DNA from 2 places in the Pseudomonas abieticivorans genome. Region 2 is predicted to be linked to the other one. Evidence: riboswitches for the same ligand, from Rfam matches in the RefSeq annotation. Region 2 holds a riboswitch; the other holds the start of a gene.

Region 1 (8,092 bases), 3.0 Mb from region 2:
GCGACCTTCTGGCTGCCGACCATGATCAAGAAAATGGGCAGCTTGAGCGACTTGGAAGTGGGGCTGTTCAACTCGGTGCCCTGGATCATCTCCATTGCTGCGATGTATGGCTTCGCGGCCATGGCCAGCAAATGGAAATTCCAGCAGGCCTGGGTCGCGTTGACCTTGGTGGTGGCGGCCATTGGCATGTTCATGTCCACCTTCGGCGGGCCGGTGTTCGCCTTCGTTGCCATCTGCTTTGCCGCCATTGGTTTCAAAGCCGCCTCGGCGCTGTTCTGGCCCATCCCCCAGGCTTACCTGGATGTGCGCATCGCTGCGGCGGTGATCGCGCTGGTCAATTCCATCGGTAACCTGGGCGGCTTCGTCGCGCCCACCGCCTTCGGTTTGCTGGAGCAAAGCACCGGCTCCATCGAGGGTGGGCTGTACGGCTTGGCTGCGACCTCGCTGGTGGCGGCCGTGGTGATCTTTTTCGCGCGCACCGCCCCTGGCACCGGCCGCCAACGCCCCCAAGCTGGCCCGCTGTCGGCACCCAAGCCTGCCATTACTCATTAAGCCCTGGACCCTGGGAGTTGCTATTTTGAAAATCAAACGCGTCACCGTCACCCCCATCGCGTTTCGTGACCCACCGCTGCTCAATGCCAGTGGTATTCATGAACCCTACGCGCTGCGCTCGATTATCGAGATTGAAAGCGACAACGGCTACATCGGCCTGGGCGAAAGCTACGGCGATGCCCCGGCGCTGGCGATCCAGTTGCAACTCAAGGATCAGTTGATCGGCCTGGACCCTTTCAACCTCAACCACCTGCGCCGCCTGGTGCAAGCCACCGTGGCGGCGAACAAGACCGACAGCCTGGCCGGCGCGGAACTGGCCCCCGGTTCCCACGCCAGCAAGGCGGTGAGCAACGCCTACTCAGCCTTTGAAGTGGCCTTCCTGGACCTGCAGGCCCATTACCTGAATGTGCCGTTGGTGGATTTGCTGGGCGGTGCGATTCGTGACGAAGTGCCGTTCAGTGCCTACCTGTTTTTCAAGTACGCGCAGCACATCGACGCGCCCTATAAGCCGGACAGCTGGGGCGAGGCCTTAAGTGAACAGCAGATCGTTGCCCAGGCCCGGCGCATGATCGAGGCGTATGGTTTCAAAAGCATCAAGCTCAAGGCCGGGGCCCTTGAGCCCGAGCACGAAGTGGCCTGCATCAAGGCCCTGAAAAAGGCCTTTCCCGGCTACCCGCTGCGCATCGACCCCAACGCCAACTGGTCGGTGGACACTGCCATCCGCATGGCCGAGTTACTGGGTGACGACCTGCAATACTACGAAGACCCGACGCCGGGCCTGGAAGGCATGGCCGAGTTGCATACACGCACCGGCTTGCCGCTGGCGACCAACATGGTGGTCACCGACTTCGACGAATTTCGCCGCAGCATCGAGCTCAACAGCGTGCAAATCGTGCTCGCCGACCATCACTACTGGGGCGGCCTGCGTGACACCCAGGCGCTGGCCAAGATGTGCCAGACCTTCAACGTCGGCGTGTCGATGCATTCCAACTCACACCTGGGTATCAGCCTGATGGCCATGGCCCACGTGGCCGCCTCGGTGCCAAACCTGGACTACGCCTGCGACACCCATTACCCCTGGCAGGAACCGGACGAAGAGGTGATCAAAGGCGGCAAGCTGCCGATCGTCGATGGTTGCGTGAAAATCACCCGCGCGCCGGGGTTGGGCCTGGAACTTGATCATGATCAGTTGGGCAAGCTGCATGACCAGTACCTGACGTGCGGGATTCGCCAGCGTGACGATGTGCGGCAAATGCAGCGCTATAAGCCGCAGTGGAAAACCCTCAAGCCTCGGTTTTGACAAGCCGTCCGGGCGAGCAGCTATTGTAATATTTTGAAACATCTGGCCGCGCCAGGGGTCAACCGGGTTCCTCCGCCTTAAGAACACCCCATGAAAACACCTCGCCCGTCCGCTCGACAGGAACCCCTGGCGCAACTGCGCACTCTGAAAATGGCGAGGTCGGCCCACGCCTACGTGCGGGGCAGCACGGTGCAGTTCTACGAATGGTTGCACAGCCAATCCGGCCGGCGTTTGCCCAAGGGCCCGCCGGTGTGGATTTGCGGTGACTGCCACGCCGGCAACCTGGGCCCCACGGGCGACTTGAAAGGCCGCATCGATATTCATATCCGCGACTTGGACCAGACCGTGATCGGCAACCCCGCCCACGACCTGGTGCGCCTGGCGCTGTCGCTGGCCACCGCCGCGCGTGGCTCCGACTTGCCCGGCGTGACCACTGCACGCATGCTTGAAGAGGTGATGCGCGGCTATGAGCAGGCTTTTGCAGACAACGACGGTGAACAACCCACCCGCCCGGCTCAGGTGAAGGCGAGCATGCGCAGCGCCGTGCAGCGCACCTGGAAGCATTTGGCCGAGGAGCGCATCGAGGACACACGTCCGACTATCCCCTTGGGCAAGCACTTCTGGTCGCTGTCCCGAGCCGAGCGCAGCGCCCTGAAAACCCTGTGCGCCACGACGCAAATTCACAGCCTGGTGACCGCGCTCAAAGGCCGCTCCAAGGATGACGAGGTGCAAATGCTCGACTGCGCTTATTGGGTCAAGGGCTGCAGTTCGCTTGGCCTGTCACGCTACGCCGTGCTGTTGGGCGTGGGCGACGATGACGAGCAAGACTATTGCCTGATCGACATCAAGGAGGCGGTTGGTGCCGCCGCGCCGCGTTCGGCCCGGGCCCACATGCCGCGCGACAACGGCCGTCGGGTGGTGGAGGGCGCTCGGCACCTGTCACCGGGCCTGGGTGAGCGGATGCTGGCGACGCGGCTGCTGGACCGTGGGTTTTTCATTCGCGAACTGCTGCCCCAGGACATGAAGTTGGAACTGGACCAACTCAGCGCGCGCGAAGCCATGCAGGCGGCCGGTTACCTGGCCACCGTGGTGGGCCAGGCCCACGCCCGGCAAATGGACAAGGTTACCCGCAAAGCCTGGATCAGCGACCTGCAACTCAACCGCTCAAAAACCCTGGAGGCGCCGTCCTGGCTGTGGTCCAGTGTGGTGCAGTTGGTGGGCAGCCATGAACAGGGTTACCTGGAGCATTGCCGGCGCTATGCCCTGGCGCACACTAAAATCTGATTTTTTTCAGGGCTTTAACATATTTTTCATGTTGCCCTGACTATTATCCTCCACTTCGTTGGGGAGTAACCTGCTGCCAAGCCTTTTGGCAGCGTTCGTATCAACATTCTCGGCAACCTGCCGTGGTACGAACACCATTCGTGGTTGGTGAGACCAGCGACACCTCCATGCCTAAAGTCGGGCGTGTGGTGGTGTCGTTGACTCATAGCCCGACTGGACGTACACCGTGAATCCTATTTCGCTTATCTTCCTGGCCCTGGCCATGTCCACCGATGCGTTCGCCGCCGCGATCGGCAAAGGGTCCAGCCTGCACAAACCCCGCCTGATCGAAGCCTTGCGCACCGGTTTGATCTTTGGCGTGATCGAAGCCATCACGCCCATGATCGGCTGGGCCATCGGGCACGCTGCCACCCGCTGGGTGGAAAGCTGGGACCACTGGATCGCCTTCGGCTTGTTGCTGGTGCTGGGCCTGCACATGATCTACAACGGCGTGAAGCACGACGATGAGGAAGAGGAAAAACCTTCGCAGCACTCTTTCATGATTCTGGCGGTCACCGCCTTTGCCACCAGCATTGATGCACTGGCGGTGGGGGTGGGCCTGGCGTTCGTGGACGTGAACATCTTTGTGGCGGCCGCTGCGATTGGCCTGGCGACCATGACCATGGTGACCATTGGCGTCATGCTGGGCCGGGTGCTGGGCACCGTGGTGGGCAAGCGGGCAGAGATCCTTGGCGGGGTGGTGTTGATGTTGGTGGGCGCGACCATTCTGTACGAGCATTTGTCGGCCTAAGGCGCACACCCCAGCCCTGGCAGCGGGCTGGGGTGGGCAGGGCTACCGGTCCGTGGCCAGCAATGGCCACTCCCAGTGCCCCGAGTCCGGCGCTTTCAAACGCTCGAAATGCCCCGCGATCGTCTCGATCAACACCGCATCATTGACCGGGTCCATCCCCAGGTAGGGCTTGCCGTTGTAACTGCCCGTATGGGTGAGCACCGCCTCGACACTGCCCGTCTCCTCGTACAGCTTTCTCATCACCAGGCACTCCTGGTCCTTGCCGTCGCTTGCGCGCAGGGCGTAGTGAATCGCCAATGCCGTGCCGTAGGCCAAGGCCGGGGTATCGATGGCGTGCTTGTTGGCCAAATCAATGCTGCTCAGGATGCGCTCGTCGCGCTGCAACTTGCGCAGCGGGTCGCGGGCCACGCGGGCGCAGGGGTCTTTGAATGAGGTTTTGCAGCGTTCCAGAAAGGTTTGGGCGAACCCGGCCACGGCTTCGTTCATCTGCTCATTGTCGGCCAACAGGGCCGGTGCCACCTCTTGCCGGATCAAGCGTTCGGCCAGCGCCGCCACACGCGGGTCGCCCATGCCCTGGCCCACCCAGGAATAGCCAAGCAGGCTCGCGTACCAGGCGATGATCGCGTGGGGGCCATTCCACAGGCGGTTCTTGATCACCTGGATCTGCGCGATGTCGTCCACCGTTTTCACCTGGCGCAAGCGTTCCAGCAAATCGCTGCCGCGCTCCACGTACAGCGGCATGTCGGGCTCGCTGTTGAACAAAATCAGGTGCAATTGGCTGAGCGCGTTGCTCGATTGCGCGAAGGGCCGGAAGCGACCGATCAGGCGTTCGTACTCGGGCACCGGCGTGCTGGGTTTTTTCCGCGCAGGGGCTTCGTCTTCCATGCTGTTCTGGAACATCTGCGATTTGATTCGCAACTGGCGCACCAAGGCGTCGTTGCTGATCTTGGAGACGATGCGGCTGACCACGGTTTCGGCGAAATGGGTCTTGTCGAGGATTTGCCGGCTGATGTCTTGCGAGCACAGCAGCGCCAATTCGGCTTGCACATGCCGGCGAACGAAAGCGGCGCCGCCGACCTTGTTCAACACAATCAATATCGTCAACTCGCGGCCACGGCGTTCAAAGCGGCGCACCAGGCCCTTGGCGATGACGTGGGCCTGTTGGCGGATGGCCTGTTCGGGCAAACTCAGGCCGACAATCTCGGCCACGTCGTATAGGTTGATCACCGCTTCGGCGTCGTCCATGTCGATCATGCGCAGGTTTTCGATGGTCTGGTCGAAGGACGTGGCGCCATAGCGCACGCTATAACGGCCGAATGCCGAAACGGTTTCGCGCAGCATCCGCGAGCGGGTAGCGGCGATGATTTCGCAAGGGCGGGTGTAACCGTCCCAGTGCGAGAATACCTGGGTCAGGTAGCCACCGCCGATGGCGCCGAAACCATGGATGCCCACGCGAAACTGGTTCAGTGCTTGCGGAAACGGCTCGCTCAGTTCGGGCGTGCCCAGGTGCGGGATGCATTCGCTGAGGTCGGCGAGAAACTCATGCATGCTGGCGTATGCCTTGAGCGCACCGGCCTTGACCTCGGCGGCAGGCGGCTTGATGTCTTCGATCAGGATCGGCTGGCCTTCGGCGCGGATGGCCGAGAGCAGGCCGTTTTCCGAATCCTCCACCATGAAGCAGCGGTCGGGCTCGCAATTGAGCGCACTGGCGGCGCGCAAAAAGATCTCGGGGTGGGGCTTGCCCTGGCTGACTTCGTCACCGCACACGGTGATGTCGAAGTACTTGAGCACGTTGGCGTTGATCAGGTACTCCTCGGCGATGGCCCGGCGGCTGGAGGTGGCCACGGCCATGGTCAGGCCGCACTTGCGCAAGCGCTCCAGCACTTCCAGCAGGCCGGCCTTGATCGGCACGCCGTGGTTGCGCACGTACTCAAGTTCCAGTTCGTCGGCACGCTGGCGGATTTGCGCATACGGGAAGTCTTCACCGTTGTGGGCCTTGGCCAGGGCTTCGGCTTTCTTGGCACTCAGGCCCAGTGAGCCGATCAGGGTCTGTTCGCTGAGGGGCTTGCCGAAGATTTCGCTGGAGGCTTGCTTGAGCGTCTTGAAACGCAAGCGTTCGGTGTCGAACATTGTGCCGTCCATGTCGAAGATGGCGCTGAATATTCTTTTCCCCTGGAAAAAAATCATGGGCTGATACTCCTTGTGACGGGGGAGGGCTGGCCGGGCACAAACGCCGGGCGAGCAAACGCTCCTTTAAAAAAGCGACGGGTTGACGCACCAGCGCACAGGCTGACGATCAGAAATAGGCAGGTTGAGGCACGTGGCGCAGACGCCGTTCGGTGCAAATGCCTGGCAAAACGCGTTGCCGGCGGGGTGAGGCGAGGAGGGTGCAGAGGGGAGTGACAGGCCCTGTGGCGGCGTGTTCGCCGTCTTTTACGTTAGGCTCACGGTGCGCCATCAGGGCGGCGGACAGTGAGCCTTCAGGGCGATGGATACGTGTGATTCCGAGCATGGGTAAAGGGGGTTTCCTGCGTGAAGTTTGGGTTTCCTTTTTAGACTTAACATGGCAGAGGCGCTTGGATCAAGGCTTGCGTGCCTTGGCCAGCCCCCCGCAGGCGCGGCAAACCGACGCTCCTGCAGGGGCTGGCAACGAGGCAGGGCGCTTGGCTCGGCGCCCTGTTCGGCTACACGCCGTTGGTTTGAATGATGGCCGGCTTGGGCAAGTAGGTGGCGGGGATGGTCGAGACGGCCAACGGCAATTCTGCCGAATCAAGGGGTGTGTTGCCGCGCAACACGCTGTAGCGCACCCTGACCGTTGCCCCGACGTTTGCCCCTACTGCGCTGTCCGGGATGGCGAATTCCACGGTGCCCGCGAGCAGGCCGGGTTTACTGCCGATAACGGGCGTGCCCGCGCCTGGGGTGCCCGTCCAGGTGACGGTAATGGTGTCGGTGGTGCGCATGTCGGCGTAGGTCACCCGCACGGTCGCACCGTTCAGTGCGTCGATCGGGTTGAGGCTGCCGTTGGGCGCCCCGACGACGGTGGGCGCGGGTAAGCTCACAAGCCCTTGGCGCAAGGTAAAGGTGGCCTCGGGGAACGCCAGGGCCTCGGTACTGCTGGTGGCGCCATTGTACGCGACCCAAAGCTTGAGGGTCAGCGTCCCTTCTTTGAGTGATTCAAGCGTGTTGCGCGAAAAGGCCACCCTCAAGCCATTGGTGGCCTCGTTCTGGGTGATTTGCCGAGTGAGAAGCTCAATTCTGATCGCGGCATTGTTGGACGCCAAGGTGCCATGGGCCTCCAGCCACACCCGTTGCCCCGTGGCGCTGCGAGGCCACTTGGCGACGGTGACGGTGGCATCCCCTTGGAATGTGCCCAGGTCCAGAACGTCGGTAGCGTCGGCCTCGCTTATGGCAGGGGCGGGCAGTTCACCGAAGGGCATCTGCAGCACCTGCAATGCCAGCACCGCTGACGTGCCGATCAATTGCTGCCCAGGCTCGCGGTAAATCGCATACCCCACCTGCACGATCCTGCCCATGCTTTGGGTCAACACCAGCGCCGGCACCGGCAGGCCCGCGCTGCCGGCCACGGCGTTCTGGTAGGGCACGGACAGGCCAGTGCCGTCGGGCAAAATCCACGCCACCCCGACGGTATCGCCTGCCAAAATCCGACTGTCACGCACCACGACGGTTGCCGTGTTGTCCTGCACCGGCGGCCCCGAAATGATCGGGTCGAGCGGGTTCGCCGGCAGATTGCTGGCATCCTCCACAGTGGGCGCCAACCACGGCTGTTGGGTGCCAGAGCCCACGGGCAGGATCAATTCCCGCGAGGTGCCGATGATCGCGCCGGCGCGCTCCACGCGGTACAGGGCAATGACCAGGCCATTGAGGTTGGGGCTGATCTGTGAGATGGGGATGTAGATTTGGCTGCTGGTACCGCTGCCGGCCAGGGTGTTGTCCGAGTACAGCCGCGTGGTGCTGCCGGTCCAGTAGACGGTTAGTTTGTCGTTGGCCCGGATGACGCCATCATGCTCGATGAGCAAGGTAGCGCGGTTGCCGATGAGCTTTTCAGGGTCCAGGTAGCCGTCGAACTCTTCTAGCACGCTCGGGGCTTTCAAGGTGCCCGGGACGATACCCACGTTCAGGGTCAAGGCGTCCGATTGGCGCACGGT
Region 2 (8,092 bases):
AGGCCAGCGTGACCGGTACCGGCGTTGTTCCAGGGGTTGGAACTTTCCGCGGCACCCGAGTCCATCAGCTCGACGACTTCCAGCTTGATCGCCGGGTCGAGCTCTTTGAGCAGTACTGCCAGGGTGGCGCTCATGATGCCGGCCCCAACCAATACCACGTCCACTGCTTCGTTATGCGCCATTAACGCGTCTCCAAAATCTTCAGCACCAAATTGACAGCACAGGATCCCGATACTCTCAGCAGGCCAGGATCGCCATATCCGACTCTTCGCAATTTTTTGCAGCTTCAGCGGACGCTACCAACCGGCCCATGCAGCTCATATGAACGCATTTTCGGGGCTGGTGGGCAATTCGACTTAGGTCAATGCGCCCGCTGCTACTTGCCGATCGCTATCACGACCCTGCCAGGCAGGAGCCGCAACGCCGATCGCCGTGGGCTGATCTGGACGTTAATGAAGCATTTACTGATGCAAAACTGTTCATTTGCTCGCCACACTCTTGTGAAGTTGTGAAAACCGTTTTTTTTCACGCTCTTTTGGAGCCGTGAACCTCAAAAAAGCTACCGGAACGAACAGGCAGCGGCAGGTCCAGCGAGGGGCGAGGGGTGCCGAAAACGCGGGCACACCGGCATCAATGGCCTGTGTGGGCGGCTCTCTGTGGGGCGTGCGGGGGAGCTGAAGCAGTGCATCAGCGGTACTGCGAGGCCCGATCAGGAGACGTCCTTATAATCGGGGGGAGATTATAACGATGAAACGAGGAGAATTGATCTTAATTCGGGAGTTTTCTTTTTCAGCGCGTCAAGAGGGCAGGGCGTGGTGGATCCGCGCACCCCTGCAGGGCACGTGAATGAGGGCTTGCAGCGGTAATGGCCGGTCCAGCCAGCCGAGGCGGATTTCGTCGGTTTCTACCCAATGGCCGCCGGTGGGCATGTGCAGGCACTGCTTGAAGGCCTGGCAATGGCCCTTGGCATCCAGGCGCACGAAGTAGCGAGTACGGGGGGTGGAGAACAACCAGGACCAGAGCGCTGTCATGCCGGCGTACCTCGGTAGGGAATGTATCGAAGAGTGCCACCCAGGGATGACACAGGCGTTACAGGAACGCTTGCAAACACATCCGGTCAAAGTTTTGTTCACTGGTTTGGCGGGCCTTCGGGCCGCTATACTGCGCAGCTATTAGTGCCTATTCCAGGAGAGATGAGCATGTTGCAACGCCTGTTGTTCGGTTTGATCGCGGTGGCCACCCTGACGTTGGCCGGTTGTGCCAACAGCCCGCAACAACTCAGCCCCCAACCCAAGCTGACTTCGCAGCTGGCAGCCGTCGGCCAAGGCCAGCAAGTGACGGTGCGCGTGGTCGATGGGCGCAAATCGCAAACCCTGGGCACCCGCGGTGGCCTGTACCCTGAAACCAGCGCCGTGACGGTCAATGGCAGCGACGTGTTGCCCAAGCTGCAAGCCCAGGCCGAAGCCGCCGTGCGCCTGCTGGGCTATACCCCGACGCAGGGCGCAGGCCCCCAGTTGACCGTGACCCTGGCCGACCTCACCTACCAGTCGCCTAAAGAAGGCATGTACGTGACCCAAGCCACCATCGCCGCCACCTTCCGCGCCGATGTGAACAACAACGGCCGTCACTACAGCGGCCGTTACGGCGCGTCCCTGGACCAGCGTTTCGGCATGGCTCCTAACCAGGAAACCAATACCAAGCTTGTCAGGCGACGTGTTGAGCGATGCGTTGACCCGCTTGTTCAAGGACCCGACCGTGGGGCAGATGCTCGGTCAGTAAGTCGTCAGAAATACAAAAGCCCGCGGATTGCCAGCGGGCTTTTTTTTGACTGGTTCGCGGGGCAAAATCCGCGAAATGACCTGGGCTCAGGCCGCCTCCACATACAAATCCAACATGCTGATCCCCGTCCCGGCATCCAGCTCCGGCCAGTCCGTGTGCTGGTGCCCACCCAATGCGCAATACACCAGCCAGTTACGGTCCTGCACATTGAAGGCCAGGCCATCGATCAAGGCTTCTTGCTCATCGCTCTGGGCGATCAGGTAAAGGCGGTCCTGGTTCTGTGCATGCAGCATGACAAACTCCGTGTCGGGTCCATGTGGGTGGTGCAACAGCCTGTCCTGTTTAGATGACGTGCGTGTGACGGCGGGAATTAGTCTTTCTGGCCGCAATGAAAAAGGCGTCCCGAAGGACGCCTTTTTAACCAGCCCGTTGCGTTTACAGCGCCAGCCCTGCCTTGACCCGGTACTGGTTGCGTACGGGTGTGGCGTACTGCAGCACCAGGTACGGCCGATGTTCCGCCGGGCAAGCTTGCAGGCGGCGATTCCATTCTTCGCGGGCCTTGGCCAGTTCGTCGGCCGGGAACAGCGTCTCGGCTGCAGGCACCTGCACGTTGGCGTCGGCGTCAGCCCACTGGGCGTAGGCCAGGTAGTGCGCCGGAAACAGGCGGTAGCCCGCCAGGATCTGCCGGTCGATTGCCACGGCCAGTTGCTTGGTGTCGTCGAACGCTTGGCTGATCGGCGCGGCAAAGTTGACGTGCACCCGGCCCTTGTAGCCGGTGATGCCCTGGGCAATGCTCACGTCGTCTTCGCCCGGCGCCTTGGCATAAGTGCCGGTGGTGGCGCGGATGTACAGCTCGCGTGCCTTGGCCTGGTCGCACGGGTCGTATTCGTAGCTGATCGACACCGGCGTCAGGTTCAGCGACTGGATGACTTCGCCAAACGGCTCGTCCTTGCGGCTCATGTGGAACATCTTCAGGATCGCCGAGTCGGTACGGTCATCGCCGTCCTTGGCCCGACCCTCGGCCTGGGCGATCCAGATCGAGGCGCAATCGGTGCGGATCGAGTGGTTGATGTAAGCCGACAGCAGTTGATACGCCGCCAGTTTTTCACGCCGGCCGCTGATGGAGCGGTGCACGATAAAGCTCTTGTTCAGGCGCATCAGGTCGCTGACGAAGGGCTTTTGCAGCAGGTTGTCGCCGATGGCGATGCGCGGGGTGGGCAAGCCTGCGTGGTACACGGCGTAGTTGACGAAGGCGGGGTCCATCACGATGTCGCGGTGGTTGGCCAGAAACAGGTAGGCACTGCCCGACCTGAACTGCTCGACACCGGTGTAGGTCACACCATCTGTGGCCCGGTCAATGGTGTGGTCCACGTAGAACTCGACTTTGTCCTGCAGCGTGGACACGCATTTCACCCCGGCGAACTCGCGGCGCAGCCGATGAGCTATAAGAGGTTTGAGCAACCAGCCGAAAGCACCGGCCAGGCGCGGAAAGCGAAAGTGGGTGAGGATGTCGAGAAACGCCTGATCGCTGAGCAGTCGTGCCAGCACGGCAGGCACCTCGGCGTCGTTGTACGGTCGGATGGCATCGAATTCGCCCATCATGCTCTCTTGTTGGAAACGGCTAGTGTAATGATAAGGGGCGCGGATAATGCCCTTCAAATAGACCGGCGATTATACGCACAAGTCACCATGGGGAGACGGCCATGCTCTTTCAGGAAAGTGAAGCGGTAGAGTGTCCATATTGTGGTGAGACCATCGAGGTGATGATCGACACATCCGGCGGTGATCAGGAATACATCGAGGATTGTTCCGTGTGCTGCAAGCCCATACGGTTCATATTGCAGGTAGGGGGCGATGAATGGATGCTCGAGGTTAAAGGCGAAAACGATTGATGCAGCGCATATATGATCCGGAAAGCCTGATGGAAGCGGAAATGTTGCTGGGCATGCTCGACAGCGAGGGCATCGTCGCGCACCTGGTGGGCCGCGACCTGGTGGGGGGCATTGGCGACCTTCCGGCCATCGGCCTGTTGGGCCTGACCGTGGCCAATGACCAGGCCGGGTACGCACGGCAGTTGATCGCCGAGTACAATGCCGCCTTGCCGATGCCGGGCGAAGAGCCGGACAGTTTCCCCGGCACCCTGGTCTGCTGACAGGCAGGCCAGCCATTTGAAGAGTTTTTTGCCTAATGTGTGGACGTTTTGCGCTGTTTCGTTGGTCACCGGCTTTCGCGGCCCTGCCTGGGTTCCCGCAGGACCAGCAGGCCCAGTGGAACATTTCACCGGGTGATTCGGTGCTGATGCAGCGCAACATCGGCGGCGAACTGCAATTGGCCCGTGCCCGTTGGGGCCTAACCCCGCCCTGGCTCACCGATATGTCCCGCACGCCGGCCCACGCCCGGGCCGAAACCCTGGCCGAGCAGCCGATGTTGTCGCGAGCCACTGCGCCTGCGCCGTTGCCTGTTGCCTGCCAACGGCTTTTACGAGTGGCGCGGCACGGTGCGCAAGCGGCCCTACTGGCTGACGCCGGGTGAGGGGTCGTCCCTGTTTTTTGCAGCATTATGGGAGGCTTATCCCGTGCAGGAGCAGGTGTGGCTGAGCACGGCGGTGGTCACCCAGGCTGCGGTCAACCAGCGCCGGCCCTTGATATTGGACGCCGCAGGCCAGGCCGCCTGGCTGGACCCGGAAACGCCCCTGCCGGTGCTGCAATCGCTGCTGGCTGGTAATCCCGCGCCCCTGCGCGAGCGGGCGCTGGCCAACCTGGTCAACGACCCCAAGCTCAACGCCCCTGAGTGCCTGACGCCGGGCTGAGTGTAGATTTTCCGATGCAACTGGCTTGGCGCTTTGCGCCAATCGCCTCATCAGTCTGCACCCGGCGTCCGCCAGCCGGATTACCTCGTTGCAAGCGGCCGCTCCCCACCCTGTGGGAGCGGATTTATCCGCGAAAAGAACGACGCGATCGCTATGGCACCCAACCGCTAACCTCCATCGCCTTGTAAACCGCGACCACCGCCAGCACGAAGAACGCGGTCGCGGCCAACCGGCGGATCATGGTCAGCGGCAGCTTGTCGGCGGCAAAGTTACCTGCCAACACAACGGGCACGTTAGCGATCAGCATGCCCAGGGTGGTACCGATGATCACCAGCAACAGGTGCGGGTACTGCGCTGCCAGCATCACCGTGGCCACTTGGGTCTTGTCGCCGATTTCGGCCAGGAAGAACGCGATCAGGGTTGTCAGGAATGGCCCGAAGCGGCGGGCGTTGCTGGCTTCGTCGTCATCCATCTTGTCGGGCACCAACGTCCACAGCGCGGTGGCGGTAAAGCTCGCGGCCAAGATCCAGTGCAACGTCGCATCCGAGAAGAAACTGCCAAACCAGGCCCCCACGGCCCCGGCTGCAGCATGGTTGGCCAGGGTGGCGGCGACGATGCCGGCGATGATCGGCCAGGGCTTGCGAAAGCGCGCGGCCAGGATCAGGGCAAGCAATTGAGTCTTGTCGCCGATCTCGGCCAGGGCCACGATCGCGGTAGGGACAAGTAGAGATTCCAACATCAGGGTTTCCTATGGGGGCGGGATCGACACGGCTATGACACGTACAGCCTCCCCGCCCCGGGTAAGGTGTTCGTGTCATAGGTCTTGTCAAACCCTGAGCCCGTCTGATGCGGGCTGTGGGTCGCACGCGCCATGGCCTGTGGGCCAAGTATGTTGACGCGTGCCGGACGAGCATGGCGCTCGTGGGAGACTACTCCCCTAGGACGGAGCGGATTCTGCCTAGGCAAAACCGATTCGGCAAGCCTAATTTTTCAACCGCGTTTTGCGTTATAGATTTTGAAGCCCTGGCCCTCGGCAACGGTTGTGCAGTTGCCCAAGTGCGCCTCGATCAGTGGCTGATAGCGCAGGAAGCTGTTGGCCACGATGCGCAGTTCACCGCCTTTTTTCAGATGTTGGGCAGCTTTTTTCAGCATGTTCTCCGACGCTTGGTAATTGGTGTGCACCCCGGTGTGGAACGGCGGGTTGCTCAAAATGGCGTCCAGGTACAGCGGTGCGGCGTCGATACCGTCGCCGGTGATCACCTCGGCTTCCAGATTGTTGGCGGCCAGGGTCAAGCGGCTGCTGGCGGCGGCAAAGGCGTCCACGTCCAGCATCGTCACGCTGTTTTGCGGGTAGCGGCGTTTGAGCGCTGCGCCGAGTACCCCGGCACCGCAGCCGAAGTCCAAGATGTGACCGGCTGGCAGCTTGTCGAGGTGTTGCAGCAGCAATGCGGTGCCGCGGTCCAGGCGACCGTGGCTGAACACCCCGGGCAGGCTGATGATGTTCAACGGGCCTTCGGGCAGTGGCAGTTCGTAGTGTTCGGCCAGGCTTTGCAGCTCTACCGCCACCGGTGGGTTTTCGACGGTGACCTGCCACAGCTGGCAGTGGCGGGCGCTGTCGAGTTTGCGTGGGCGACCAAAGGCGTGCAGCTGCTTGGCCGCGCCCTCGATGCCGCCGCGCTTTTCGCCCACCAGGAACAGCTCGCGCCCACCCAGGCGCGAAGCCAAGGCGTTGAGCAGGTAATTGGCCAGGTCGCGAGACTTGGGCAAGAACAACACGGCACCTTCGAACGCTTGCGTCGGGGCGTTCACGCCGAAATGGCTGCGCCCGGCAAAGCGTGCGTCCAGCGCCGCCTGATCGCCGGCGTGCCAGCACCAGCCGTTGGCCGCAGGCAGTTTGCCCAGCAAGTCATCGGCAGGCAGGCCGGCCAACAGCAGTTGGCCTTGAAACAAATCAGCCTGACGAAGCAGGACTTCACTGCGCGGGTCCATGGGCGGCTCCTGAAAAAAGGGCGCAGTCTACCAGAGCCGTTGGCCTCAGCTGACCACTCGCTGCGGCGCCCCGGCGAAAAACCCCGAGGCGTTCTCGCTTAACTGGCCGACGATGCGCTGCCGGGCTTCGCGGCTGCCCCAGGCGCTGTGCGGGGTGATGATCAAACGAGGAATATCGTCGGCCAGCAAGGGGTTGCCATTGACCGGCGGCTCCACGCTGAGCACGTCGGTGGCTGCGCCTGCCAGGTGCCCGCGGCGCAAGGCATCGGCCAGCGCCTGTTCATCGATCATGCCGCCGCGGGCGGTGTTCACCACGAACGCGCTGGGCTTGAGCAGGGCCAGTTCGCGGGCGCCGATCATGTTGCGGGTGTGCTCGTTCAGCGGGCAGTGCAGGGTCAAGGCGTCGATCTGCGGCAGCAACTCGTCCAGCGCCAGGCGATCTGCACGCGGCGGGCGCCCCGGCAATTGGCCCAGCAGCACGCGCATGCCGAACGCTTCGGCCAGTCGCGCCACCGCGCTGCCCAACTCGCCATGGCCAAGCAGGCCCAGGGTCTTGCCTTCCAGCTCGACGATGGGGAAGTCCAGCAGGCAGAACTGCTTGGAGCGTTGCCATTGGCCGTCGGCAATCGCCTTTTGATAATCGGGCAAGCGGGTGGCCAGGGCCAACAGCAACATCAGCGTGTGCTGGGCCACCGACGGTGTGCCATAGCCCTGGCAATTGCACACGGTGATGCCCTGGGCGCGAGCGGCGGCCAGGTCGACGTTGTTGGTGCCGGTGGCGGCAATCAGGATCAGCTTCAGGTCCGGGCAGGCCTTTAGCGTTTCGGCGGTCAGCGACACCTTGTTGCTGATGGCCACCTGAACACCCTGAAGGCGCTCGACCACTTGCTCCGATGCGGTAGCACCGTACAGTGTCAGGTCGCTGAACTGTTGTTCGAGGGCCTTGAAATCCAGGTCACCCAGGTCCAGCGAGGTGTAGTCGAGGAACACGGCACGGCGGTCAGCACTCATCAGCATCAGCTCCTTTTTGATTGCGAAAAATCCTACATGATTAAACCCGGATTTGCCGTGAAAGGACATCAAGCTTGGCTTTATGAAAATTAGCTGGTAGTTTTTCATGAAATAAATCGACTTATATTTCATGTGAGCCGCTGATGTTCAAACAGTCCGCGCAGCACCCGCAAACCTACTACGCCGCCAGTTACCCTGGCGCCATCGCGCTGCGGCCCCGATTGCGCGGCGAGTTGCAGTGCGACGTGCTGATCGTCGGCGCAGGTTTCAGCGGCTTGCACACGGGGCTTCGGCTGGCGCTGGCCGGCAAGCGCGTAGTGATCCTGGAAGCCAGCCGCGTGGCGTGGGCGGCGTCGGGGCGCAACGGCGGGCAGGCATTGCTGGGTTGGTCGTGTGACATGCCGCCCCTGGCAAAGGCCTTGGGCCAGGAGCGTACCCGGCAATTGTGGGACAGCATGTGCTGGGCCGCCGAAGAGCTGCGCGAGCTACCACAACGTCACGGTT

What was found. A riboswitch is a leader RNA that binds a small molecule or an ion and turns the genes downstream of it on or off. The one in region 2 is predicted to bind manganese.
Region 1: another riboswitch for manganese. It lies ahead of mntP (manganese efflux pump MntP); the one in region 2 lies ahead of L9B60_RS06980 (TMEM165/GDT1 family protein).

What each region holds. Positions count from the first base shown of each region.
Region 1 covers NZ_CP094975.1:5,276,127-5,284,218, forward strand. The annotation lists gene L9B60_RS24035 (MFS transporter) at 1-552, shown strand, start outside; gene L9B60_RS24040 (glucarate dehydratase family protein) at 578-1,852, shown strand; gene L9B60_RS24045 (DUF2252 domain-containing protein) at 1,943-3,136, shown strand; yybP-ykoY riboswitch at 3,185-3,353, shown strand; gene mntP (manganese efflux pump MntP) at 3,363-3,926, shown strand; gene mtlD (bifunctional mannitol-1-phosphate dehydrogenase/phosphatase) at 3,969-6,113, opposite strand; gene L9B60_RS24060 (hypothetical protein) at 6,611-8,092, opposite strand, start outside.
Region 2 covers NZ_CP094975.1:1,547,087-1,555,178, reverse strand. The annotation lists gene mqo (malate dehydrogenase (quinone)) at 1-182, opposite strand, end outside; gene L9B60_RS07015 (hypothetical protein) at 798-1,031, opposite strand; partial or broken gene L9B60_RS07010 (YajG family lipoprotein) at 1,200-1,779, shown strand; gene L9B60_RS07005 (hypothetical protein) at 1,866-2,072, opposite strand; gene L9B60_RS07000 (1-acyl-sn-glycerol-3-phosphate acyltransferase) at 2,215-3,381, opposite strand; gene L9B60_RS06995 (CPXCG motif-containing cysteine-rich protein) at 3,483-3,671, shown strand; gene L9B60_RS06990 (putative signal transducing protein) at 3,671-3,931, shown strand; partial or broken gene L9B60_RS06985 (SOS response-associated peptidase) at 3,967-4,588, shown strand; gene L9B60_RS06980 (TMEM165/GDT1 family protein) at 4,740-5,327, opposite strand; yybP-ykoY riboswitch at 5,417-5,539, opposite strand; gene L9B60_RS06975 (methyltransferase) at 5,579-6,577, opposite strand; gene L9B60_RS06970 (2-hydroxyacid dehydrogenase) at 6,623-7,588, opposite strand; gene L9B60_RS06965 (NAD(P)/FAD-dependent oxidoreductase) at 7,732-8,092, shown strand, end outside.